3 regions of the Paenibacillus sp. FSL R7-0312 genome follow, and region 1 is predicted to be linked to each of the others. Evidence: riboswitches for the same ligand, from Rfam matches in the RefSeq annotation. Region 1 holds a riboswitch; each other region holds the start of a gene.

Region 1 (3,967 bases):
TTGGCAAATCGAAATTGGATAAATGTTGTATGTTTTACAGCTTTGATACCTAGATACACCGGCCTTCGGGGGGAGTGTTGTATGAAATACAAGAATTGTCCCGTGAAGCCACTTGGAGGAGACGAAATGCTGCCTCTTGTGCAACAATCTTGGAATACATCCGATATATCGGGGAAATTGTTGTACTTTGGGCATGATTTCAAAAAAGCCAGCAGCTTTCCTGCACTAAAATCTTAATTTCAACCGCTCAGCCACAGCCAAAGCTGCGCCAGCGCCAGCACAGCGATCCCCGCATACGCCCGGACCGCATAACGCCGCGGCACAGGCCGCGCGGTATACGGCGGCAGAATGATCTCCCCCGTGAACCCGCGGGTCAGCAGCCCCTGCGATAATCCGTAATAACGGTGCATCGTATTGCCGAAGAGGGCGCCAGCCATGGCCGCCGTCTCCCCCAGCCTGGCCTTGTACCCTCTCCGGCCGCCGCGCAGCCTCCGGGCCAGCATCAGTCCGTGCGCTGCATCATTCAGCAGGAACAGGAAGCGGTACATGATCAGCATCAGCTCCAGCACAATCTGCGGCATACGCAGTCTGCGGAGCACTTGCAGCAGCTCACTGAACGGCGTGGTGAACATCAGGAAGAAGCAGCAGCTTGTGCAGGCAGAGACCCTAACCAGCAGTTCAGCGGCCCGTTCCAGTCCTGCAGCTGTGATATACACCGGAAGAGGCTGCCCCGAAATCCGGAATACGCCAGCTTCCCCGGCAGCGGGGTGGCCGAATTCCACGAGCAGTGCCGGGACACTAAGGCCATAGAACAGCAGCGCCGTTCCAAACAGCAACAAATAGGCGCGATAGGGAATTTTGGCATGCAGGATGCACCATGACATCATCCACAGCGTAATCACAATCTGCAGCACCGGATCCACTGTATAGGAGAGCAGGAACATCAGTGCCGCGAACGAGCTTTTCCACATGGGAGACAGCTGCCTTAAGGCATTATTATAAGAAAGGACATCAATTCGTCTGATCACTTCCTGATGCTGTTCTGCTTCGCCTGGCCTTGTTTCCCTTTCAGCAGCCCCAGTGAATATCCGATCACTCCGGCGCCAATCGCCGCCTGTAATGCGAACAGCATACTCTCCGTCTCACCCGGGATTTCGGTCAGCGGCTTGAACCAGGGTTCATATTCCGGGTTAATTTCTGTGATCACACTCTCGGCAGCATCATCGGCCCCGCCGAACTCCCCTTCTACGAACAACAGCGGCAGCACACACAACAGGACAACGGCCAGCAGCATCAACCCATTGTTCCATTTATTGCTCATTATGCATTTCCCCCTTTAACCTTGCGTTTCAGGAGCGACATTTCATTCGGACTGTACGATTTCAGCCAGTTCCACAATAATACGGTCAGCAGCCCTTCGCTGATGGCCAGCGGAATCTGCGTTACGGCAAAGATCCCTCCGAATTTGAGAAAAGACGCCAGGACCCCGCCATCCGCAGCCGGAAAAGCCACCGCAAGCTGGACGGAAGTCACTACATAAGTCATCAGGTCGGCAACCGCCGCCGCACAGAATAAGGCCAGCTTCTCTCGGTCCGGCAGCTTCATCAACAGCTTATAGACTGCATATCCGGCAAAAGGCCCCGCGACCGCCATCGAGAACGCATTCGCCCCGAGTGTAGTGATTCCCCCGTGCGCCAGAAGCAGCGCCTGAAACAACAGCACAATCGAGCCGATCACGCCCATCGGCAGCGGCCCCAGCATTACAGCACCAAGCCCTGTACCCGTAGGATGAGAGCTGCTTCCGGTAACGGAAGGCATTTTGAGCGCCGATAGAACGAACGTGAACGCCCCTGCCAGACCGAGCAGCAGCTTCAGCTCAGGATTCTCCTTGGTCATCGATCTAAGCCTGATAATCCCGAGCACAAAGAACGGTAAGAACGCCACCCACCAGAACACAGCCCAGCCTACCGGCAGAAACCCTTCCATAATGTGCATAGCCTGGGCCGTCCCAGGTTCATTCAGCAAAAAGAACACTGTAAATCCGGCAATCAGCGCCGCAAAACTCCAAAATCCGCGTTTCTTCATTTGTCAGCCTCCACGTTTCTTAAATATGGCAAACCAAAAAACTCCCGCCCTTCTGGGTGGGAGTGTATGTACGCAGGTATGATTCGATAGAGAGCACTGCCGTGCGCCAACAAAGGGCTCTGCACCCGGTCGCTCCGCATGGTCCGCTCAACGCTGTGTCTGCATAACATTGAGCCGGCTCTGATCTTGATCTTCAAGATTCCCTCCGGTTCTACAGGGGCACATCGCCTCATCTTATTAACCTATCCGTACACCGCTCCTATCCGCGTAGAGTCGTGGTGTGTGTAATCAAGGTAGGTCTCCTGGCTTGGAATACGGGCGCTGCATCCTTCGTCTTCCCCGGGATCTCCCCAAGTGACATCATGAAGTTCAGCTCTTCCTTACAGTGGCGGGACCGCTCGGGACTTGCACCCGATTCCCTGTTATCCCTTGCCTGATCCGGCAAGAGCACCTTGTTACATCGCTAATCCATCCTACATCATAGCGGAACAGGCTCTGCATGTCTGTGATAAAATTGGAGCGGCTGCGAGGCGCAGTATTCATTTGCTTGTTAGGCAATATTCATTTGCTTGTAAGAATATCATTTGAGTAATATAATTATTAACTATATAACCTGAACGTGGAGGCAGCACATGAAACTTGATCTAACCGAACAATCTTTACCCGTGTATGAAGCGTTATCCAGCGCTGTGCGCCTGCAGATGCTGCGGCTGCTGTCCGAACAGCCTATGAACGTCAAGGAACTGGCCGGGGCGCTGAAGCTCAGCAGTGCCATTATGACCATGCATGTGCGCAAGCTGGAAGCTGCCGGACTGATCCGCAGCCACATGGCTCCCGGGCGCAGCGGACTGCAGAAGATTTGTACACTGGCCGCCGAGAGTGCTGAGATTATTTTCCCCGGACAAGCCAGAACACAGCGCAGAGGCTACCGTAAGGAAATACCCGTGGGCCACTACTCTGATTTCCAGATTGAACCGACCTGCGGATTATCTACCACCGAGCGGGTAATCGGCAACTTTGACGATCCGCGGTATTTCTGGGATCAGGAGCGGGTGAATGCAGGCATCCTGTGGTTCGGCAAAGGATTCGTGGAATATAAAATCCCGAACTTCCTGCTGTCCAGCCAGAATCCTGAGGAACTGGTCATCACCATGGAGATTGCCTCCGAAGCCCCGTCCATCAATAATAACTGGCCCTCCGACATCACCTTCACACTGAACGGACAGCGGCTTGGATTCTGGACCAGCCCCGGCGACTACGGGGACAGCCCGGGCAAATACACTCCTTCCTGGTGGCCTGCGCTCACCAACCAATATGGACTGCTTAAGCAGCTGCGGATTACTCCGGCGGGCACGTTCATGGACGGTCAGAAGCTGTCAGAGGTTACGCTGGATCAGGTCAGTATCCGTGATAAACAGTGGACGTTCAAGGTTTCTGTGGAAGACGATGCGGAGCATATCGGTGGTCTTACCTTGTTCGGCAAGGGATTCGGCAACTACAACGAGGATCTGGTCTTTGAACTCTTTTATACAGATGCTGTTGAAGCGTCGGCAAATACCAGCCGGACGGAAGGACCCGGACAGGATTAGACAACAAACAGCGGCAGCAGGAGACCTTAAGATCAGGTCCCCCGCTGCCGCTGTTGCGGTTACGGTATTATTACTAGAGACAGCCATGCGGTTTAATCAGTCACAGGCTGCCACAAGCCGCCGCCCGGCAGCGGACAGCCGCGTGCCTTCAGCCGGGCCACGACCGGTATAATGCAGCCGCAGGCCGTGCAGGTCACGCCATCCTGCAGCTTAGGACAAGCTCTGCATAGAGCAACCCGCTCGGCATAGACTTCATCCGGGGCAGTGTTCCCCGGATTGAACATCGAAGAGGC
Region 2 (3,967 bases), 6.7 Mb from region 1:
GGAGGAGAAGCCGGACGAGGAGATCTTTGCCGGGCTGTCTCCCCGGGAGCTGGATGATGTACAGCTGCTCGGAGGACGCTGGCTGAAGGAGTCGCGGAGCATCGAGCCGTTCGAACGGCTGCCGCTGGCCTTCTACCACAGCAGTGAACGTGAGGGCGGTCCGCTTGATTACGATGCGCTGCTGGAGCTGGTGGCGCGCAAAGCGGGCAATGATAAGGAAACGGTCTACCGTTTCCTGGCCTGGTCGCAGCATAACCGGCTGTTCACCATCTCGAGCAAGAAGCTGTGGCCGAATTACCGGCGGGCGGTGCTGAAGTATTTCCTGAAGAACGACCGCGAGGCGTTCAAGAACCGCGATTTCCGCAAAAGCTATAGCTCGGCCGCAACGCCCGCCATGCAGAATGTCTACAATGAAGCCCGCTCCCAGCTGGCTTCGCCGCTGGCGCGGTGGGTCAGCCGCAGCCGATTTCAGATCCTGATCTCCGGCAGCGTGCTTGGGATCGTACTGATCATCGCCATCATCGCCATCAGTTGGCTGCGGCCGGATGCGGATACCGCTGCACCGCAGCCGACGGTGAGCCCGGTTCGGGGCGATATCAAGAATTCGGATGGGCAAGTTCAAGCCCCTGTCTCTGTACGGCTGGTTGGCAGCGGAGTGGCAGGTGCCGGGACGGGCACTGGGGCCGAAAACGGTAGAACAGAAGGTACCGGGAACGCTGGCGGGGGTGAAGGCGGCGGAACGGAAGGCGCCGGGAACGCAGGCGGGGGTGAAAGCGGCGGAACGGAAGGCACTGGGAATGCTGGCGGGGATGCAAGCAGCGACGAAGCAGGCGTCAAGCTGGTGTTCAGCTTTGCCGCTGTGGCGGACTGCTCCGCCTTCAACCCGGCGGAGATCATTGTGATGTCCGGTAATAACGTTGCGGACACTTACAAGGTTGTAGCAACTGCGAGCAGTTGCCTGGCCGCCGGAGTTGACGGCGGCTCTGATGAGGGAGCCGTGGGGACTGACGGCGGCGGAGATGGGGCCGCTGGAAATAGCGGCGGTACTGGTGAAGCAGGCGCAGGGAATGACGGCGGCACGAGTGGAAATGCCGCCGCTGGGAATAGCGGCGGCACTGGTGAGGCAGGCGCCGGGGTTGACGGCGGCGCGAACGGGGAAGCAGCCGAGGCCTCCCCGGCAGCGGGTGCATCGGGCGCAGGAATCCCTGCGCGCGTATATGAAGTGACGGTGGAGCTGGAGCCTGGCGCGAAGCTGGCCGCGGATGATATGATCACCGCCGGAATCTATACGCTGAAGCTACAGGCTAGTCCGGGGAGCATTCCGGGAAGTACCCCGAGCACTACTCCGGAGACTACACCCGGCACCGACCCCACTCCTTCCGCCAGCCCGGACACGGATGCGGAATGATTGAGTGAGAGCCTGAATTGGCGAAGCCGGATGTAAGAGAAGTCCGGCATTTCATCAACGGTGCTGCCGCCAAAGTTGGCAGAGGGGTCATTGTATTTTATACACTCAAATCCGGAATAATCAGCCCTATTATGCGTTCTATTGTATTTGATGCATTAGATTCCGGATTTCTGAGCCTATCAGGGGTATATTCCACAATCAATTGTATGAAATACAGCAGAATGCCTTATCGCCGTCTTTTATTCCCATTCTGTTGTACATAATACAATCAACAAGCTTCTGGCTCTTGCCGGAAGCGGAAGAATCACTATTTAAGTCCTGAACAGCACGATATGCCGGGAGAATGCGGCAAGTGTTGTTCAGGCTTTTTTGTGTGGAAGGGGCAGGGTCTGCCTATAATTGAAGCAGCTTGTCTATAGACATACAGGGGAATAGTAGATATGATTGTTTGAGAATATTAAAATTTAATAAGCTTTGGAAAAAGGTGCGGATTTCCGTAGAAATAGGCGCTGTCATGCAACAGATAGCCATGCCGGTTCTACGAGAGTAATCTGCTTAAAAGGGAAGGCCGGTGTAAGTCCGGTGCGGTCCCGCCACTGTAAATGCGGAGCGACTCCTGAGAAGCCACTGTCTGATGATCGGATGGGAAGGCGGGGGAAGCAATGATGCGTAAGCCAGGAGACCTGCCTTTTTCGTTGTTGTTTCTATTCTTCGGGGGTAAGAATGCGGAACAGGTGCAAATATAAGCAGGGGCTGTGTGTAGGGAATCCTCATTTCAGCCGCATGTATTATATCCTTCCCCGGCCGCCCTGTACAGGGCGGTCTTTATGTTGCACCCGCATCAGCGGAGGACGCAGGATTCATCTATACCATTCTATTCACAGAAAGAGGTCAAGCAATGAAGAACAATCTATCATCTAAGTTTATCCGGCTGGGTCTGATCGTTGTCATGATGTTCGCGGTTCTGGGGGCATCCGTGGCTCCGGCAGGACAGGCTTTTGCCCAGAGTGATACCGCATCAGCCCAGTTAAGCTTGAATGCCGCGAATACAGCCTCAGCTCAACCGGCAGGCACAGCAGTTAATGTAGCTGAGGCAGTCTATGCCACTTCGGAGTTTGTGCTGAAGGCCGGAGTCCAGTCCGACTGGCAGGCCATCGGCCTTGCGCAGGCGGGCTACAAGGTTCCGGATAGTTATTTAAAGGCGCTTGAGAGTAAAGTAGCCGCAGCCAAGGGTGTTTACGCCAGAGCTACGGAATATGCGCGGATTACGCTTGCGGTAAGGGCGCTTGGCGGGAATCCGGCAGATGTCGCCGGCTACAACCTGATTGAGAAGCTCTACAATAACGATAAAATTACCGGCCAGACGCTGAACAACGCAGCCTACGTACTGCTGGCGCTTGATTCCGGAACTTATACTATGCCTGACAATGCCAAATGGACGCCGGCGAAACTGCTGGCTGAGATCCTGTCCAAACAGAATACTGACGGAGGCTTCACCCTGACTACGGGGGCTAGTGATCCGGACATGACAGCGATGGTGCTTACGGTGCTGGCAGGACATAAGGATGATCCGGCAGCCAATACCGCGGGTCAGCGGGCGGCAGCCTGGCTGGCGACTGCACAGGACAAGAACGGCGGCTATGGTGACAGTAGCGAGAGTGTCGCTCAAGCCATTATTGGACTGTCTTCCTTTGGGATTGACCCGGCAGGAGCGGAGTATACCGCAAACAATGTGAACCTTGTCAGTAAGCTCCTTAGCTTCAGTGCAGCAGGCGGCGGGTTCGCTCATACAGCGGGCGGAAGCTACAATCAGCTCTCGACAGAGCAGGCGCTGGAAGCATTGGTAGCTTACAAGCTTTTCAGCACAGGCAGCAAGCTCTATGATCTTAGCAATTCACCTGTGAAAAGTCCTCAGGTTAGTGTGTCTGTTGCCATTGAGGGCCCTAATGGAACCCTGGCAGAAGGCACTGTATATGCTGGAAATGTACTTCAAGCCCTGGAGAAGGCAGCGGCGGCGAAGAAGGTGGCCCTGGTCAATGAAGCGGGTAATTATGTGACGGGAATTGGCGGCGTGACTGCAGGTGCTTTTGGCGGCTATGACGGATGGATGTATGTTGTAGCGCGTGGTGGAGCATGGATTTATCCAAGTGTAGGCATGGGTGATTTCCTTCTTGCGGAGAATGACCGCGTGCTTGTCTATTATGGCGGGGATAACACACAGGTGGTAGAGTCCGTGACGGTCTCCCCTGCACAGCCGCAGCCTGGACAAGATATTACTGTAAAAGTAACTCAAAAGCAGTGGGTATGGAATGAAGCGACCTTCACTTCCGACCCGGTATCCTCAGCAGCCGCAGGGGTTCAGGTATCTATCAGCGGTAAAACTGCTGTTACGGATGCTGCGGGTTCAGCTGTTGTTGCCGGCGGCCTGCCAGCGAATAAATATACAATTACCGTTACCGGATATCTCAAGGACAGCACACCTGCGGTAGTCCGCTATTCGCAGCCGCTGACCGTGGCTTCTGCTGCGGCTAACCGTGTTGCTTTTACCGATGTGAAGTC
Region 3 (3,967 bases), 6.1 Mb from region 1:
AAGCCTCTTGCTCTACTATATAATACAGAATTCCGCTTTCCTCTGCCTTGTCGAAGACGCTAGCGAAATCAACCTGCCCTTTCCCGAGGTCAGTCTCTTCATTATTTGCCCCGAAATCCTTAATGTGGACCAGCGGAACACGCCCGGCATAACGCGAGACATAGTCAATCGGCCGGGCCCCGCCCCTGTATACCCACCCCAGATCAAACTCGGCAAACATATGCTCAGCAGGAATCTGCCCCAGCCATATATCGATGACTGCTTTGCCGTCTACCTCCGCAAATTCATAATCATGGTTGTGATACCCGTACTGCAGGCCTGCTGCACGGACCATCGCGGAGGCCTTCTCCAAGAAGGGAATCACCGCCGTCACATCTTCCATCGAGGGGTTCTGCGGAAGCGGTGCCGAAGGGGTGATCATATATTGTAGTCCAAGTTCCTTCGCATATTCAATTTCTTTGGCTAACGCCCGTTCCATGTTATCCAGACTGCTGAAATCCAGGCCCACATGCGCCGAAGGCGCAGCAAGACCCAACCGGTCCAATGTACGGCGCAGTTCTCCTGCAGACACGCCGAAATAACCGGCGAATTCTACCGCCTGGTATCCCATCTCCGCCACTTTGCCCAGTGTACCCAGGAAATCGCGCTCTGTCTGGTCACGCAGTGTGTACATTTGAATTCCGATTTGCTGTGAGGCCTTTGCCATGAAAGATCCGCTCCTTATAGGTTGAATCTGATTACAACTACAGGTACTCCTTACTCTCCTTGCAGCTTACGTTCCACGGATTCCAGCTTGCTGCGGCTCGTAGAAGACTTGTCACGACGGTCATCAATTTTAAGCGAGGTAGATACTCTCTGTGCTCCTGAAGTAAAAGGCGACTCATGCAGCGCTTCTACTGCAGACAGAATCCGTGCAACCGGTCCTTCAATAATAGTCCCCATCGAAGTAAGCTCATAGGTAATCCCCTCCACGGTCTGCAGCACACGCTGCATATCGGCCACATAGCTGCTGAGACTGGTACTGCCAGTGCCAATCGGAATAACGGTCACTTCACCAATCGCCATTATGAAATCCCTCCTGCAAGTTTGATGAGTCTCCTCTTTCCTTACTCCTTAATTGTAACCCTTCAGCGCCCCTCCCACAAATAACCACAGACCCCCCTCTCTATTACTATCTCCCCCGTAAAATTACCAGGATTAGACGCACTCTATTTATGGAGTCTTTGTGGCATCTTTTGGGACAATTTATGACTCATTTAAGGCCATATCCACAGGAAAGTTGTGGATTACCTGTGGACTAACTGTGGATCATCTGTGAGTAAACCTGCGGAACCCGCTCCCCGCGCGGGATTGTAAAAAAACATTTACAAACACAATATATTGAGTTACGTTTATTAAACAACAACAAAATATAGTAGAAACAGGTGTTTCACTCTCTCAATCGAGAGGAGACTTAATAGGGAAACGCGGTGCAAAACCGCTGCGGTCCCGCCACTGTAACCGGATGTTCCAGCCGCCAGATGCCGCTGGAGCAGCATCCACCGGCAACAAGCCACTAAGGGGCTGCGAGGCCCCTCGGGAAGGCGCCGGAGGGCATACCGGAAGCCAGGAGACCTGCCTGTTTCTGTGGCACCATTCAGACTCCTGCGAGGAACAGGCGAGGTGCCCGCATGCGGCCTGCACGAGCAGAGTTAGCCTTTCCGTTAATCGGGCCAGAGGCTGCCGATACCTGAGGACGATAGAGTATCGTTCTCAGGTATCGGCTTCTGCGGAATGTACAAGAACGGGTTATACATAAGCATAGACAACAAGCCCTATACCCCTTTACGTATATTTCACAAAGACCACCGGCAAATTTCCGCTTCCGGATATTTGCATTACGCATTCGGGCATTTCCCGCCTTCCCGGCTGGAGATGTCTTTTTACTGATGTCTTGGAGCACATGCTTCACGCTTATGATACCGAGAGGAGAGAGCTATACAATGACGCTGCTGGAGAAACGATATAACGAAGGACAAGCTGTACAGGAGGTTCTTTTGGAAGAAGTTATTCATTTGGGACGGGATATTATCGACAGCCGGGATTTGGATCTGCTGCGCGAGAATGCCAACTTGAACGGGGAGAGCTTCTCCGGCAAGATGAGCAAATTCGGTAGTGAATATTCCAAGTGGTACGCACGCAATTTCACGATGCCGCCACAGCTCGTGCAGGCTATTGAAGATAATGTTGTATATGTACACGACCTGGATCAATATGCCATCGGAACAACCAACTGCATCTTCATCCCGTTTGAACGTCTGCTCCGCGAAGGCTTCAATACCGGCAACGGAAGCGTCCGCCCTCCGAATTCGATTATGACGGCTATGTCGCTGGTGGCGATTATTTTCCAGTCCCAGCAAAATGCCCAGTACGGCGGCGTATCCGCCAACAAGCTGGATTACGATCTCGCGCCTTATGTCACTAAATCCTTCACCAAGCTGTTCCGCAAAGGAATGGAATATTTCGAGGAAGGTACCGCCGGAGAAGCGCTCGGCGAGGTTACTATGACCCGCAGCGATCTGGAAGAGAAGTATCCGCGTGCCTTCCGTTTCGCCCTGAAAGAGACAGAAATTGAAACGCTTCAAGCCGCGGAGAGTATGGTACATAACCTGAATACCATGTCCAGCCGCTCCGGCGGCCAGATTCCTTTTACCAGCATCAACTACGGAACCTGCACCTCTCCGGAAGGCCAGCTGGTGATCAGCTCCCTGTTAACTGCTACGATGAACGGGCTTGGCAGCGGAGAAACACCGGTGTTCCCGATTCAGATCTTCAAATGCAAACAGGGTGTCAACCAGCAGCCTGGTGATCCTAACTATGAGCTGTTCGTGAAAGCAGCAGAGTGCTCTGCACGCCGACTGTATCCGAACTTCGCCAATCTGGATGCTCCGCTGAATATGCAGTACTACGATCCAGCCGATCCGGATACTGAATTTGCCACCATGGGCTGCCGGACACGTGTTCTGGGTGACCGCTTCGGACGCAACCACTGCTCCGGCAAGGGCAATCTTTCATTCAACACGCTTAACCTCGTACGTTTGGGACTAGCCTACGGCACAGTAACCGGCCGTCGCCTTGCCGCTGACGAGGAAGGCTTCTTCGAAGATCTTAATCATTATATGGACGTTGCGCTGGACGGCCTGCTGCACCGGTTCCGCATTCAGGCTTCCCAGAAAGCCAAAGCCTCCGATTTCATGATGCGTGAAGGCGTCTGGGAAGGCGGCGAACAGCTTGCACCGGAAGACAGCGTAGGTGAACTGCTGAAGCACGGTAGCCTGTCCCTTGGGTTCATCGGTATGGCCGAGTGCATGAAGGCTATGTACGGCAAACACCATGGCGAAGATATGGAAGTCCACGCCAAGGCAGTGGCTATTGTCCGCCACATGCGCGAATACTGCGACCGCAAGAGCGAGCAGCTGAATCTGAACATTACTCTATTCGCCACGCCTGCCGAAGGTCTCTCCGGCAAATTCACCAAGATAGACCGCAAGGTTCTCGGTTCCATCCCGGGTGTAACGGACCGGGAATACTATACGAATTCATTCCACATTCCGGTCTATTACGACCTGAGCGCAGCCAAGAAGATTAGCCTGGAAGCTCCTTTCCATGAATATTGCAACGCCGGAGCGATCTCTTATGTAGAGCTGAACGGCAATGCCCGCAGCAACCCTGCAGCATTCGTCAAAATCATCAAATACGCGCTGGAGCAGGACATCAGCTATTTCAGCATCAACCACCCGATTGACCGCTGCTCCGGCTGCGGCCACGAAGGTGTGATCGGCACGAACTGCCCGTCCTGCGGCGCTCATGAAGATACAACACATATCCGCCGGCTGCGCCGGGTAACCGGATATCTGACCGGCGACTATCAGACCCGCTTCAATGCCGCCAAGCAAGCCGAAGTACGGGACCGCGTTAAGCATCTATG

What was found. A riboswitch is a leader RNA that binds a small molecule or an ion and turns the genes downstream of it on or off. The one in region 1 is predicted to bind cobalamin.
Region 2: linked by a shared signal. The riboswitch ahead of MKX70_RS00920 (S-layer homology domain-containing protein) and the one ahead of MKX70_RS29940 (energy-coupling factor ABC transporter permease) in region 1 are both predicted to bind cobalamin.
Region 3: linked by a shared signal. The riboswitch ahead of MKX70_RS03355 (anaerobic ribonucleoside triphosphate reductase) and the one ahead of MKX70_RS29940 (energy-coupling factor ABC transporter permease) in region 1 are both predicted to bind cobalamin.

What each region holds. Positions count from the first base shown of each region.
Region 1 covers NZ_JBBORE010000001.1:6,899,374-6,903,340, forward strand. Annotated here, with positions in the region: gene MKX70_RS29925 (hypothetical protein) at 82-237, shown strand; gene cbiQ (cobalt ECF transporter T component CbiQ) at 240-1,028, opposite strand; gene MKX70_RS29935 (energy-coupling factor ABC transporter substrate-binding protein) at 1,025-1,321, opposite strand; gene MKX70_RS29940 (energy-coupling factor ABC transporter permease) at 1,321-2,085, opposite strand; cobalamin riboswitch at 2,361-2,555, opposite strand; gene MKX70_RS29945 (ArsR/SmtB family transcription factor) at 2,718-3,674, shown strand; gene MKX70_RS29950 (DUF6171 family protein) at 3,767-3,967, opposite strand, start outside.
Region 2 covers NZ_JBBORE010000001.1:210,478-214,444, reverse strand. Annotated here, with positions in the region: gene MKX70_RS00925 (GAP1-N2 domain-containing protein) at 1-1,408, shown strand, start outside; cobalamin riboswitch at 1,925-2,113, shown strand; gene MKX70_RS00920 (S-layer homology domain-containing protein) at 2,307-3,967, shown strand, end outside.
Region 3 covers NZ_JBBORE010000001.1:788,480-792,446, forward strand. Annotated here, with positions in the region: gene MKX70_RS03345 (sugar phosphate isomerase/epimerase family protein) at 1-706, opposite strand, end outside; gene MKX70_RS03350 (MTH1187 family thiamine-binding protein) at 757-1,065, opposite strand; cobalamin riboswitch at 1,406-1,636, shown strand; gene MKX70_RS03355 (anaerobic ribonucleoside triphosphate reductase) at 1,983-3,967, shown strand, end outside; gene nrdG (anaerobic ribonucleoside-triphosphate reductase activating protein) at 3,965-3,967, shown strand, end outside.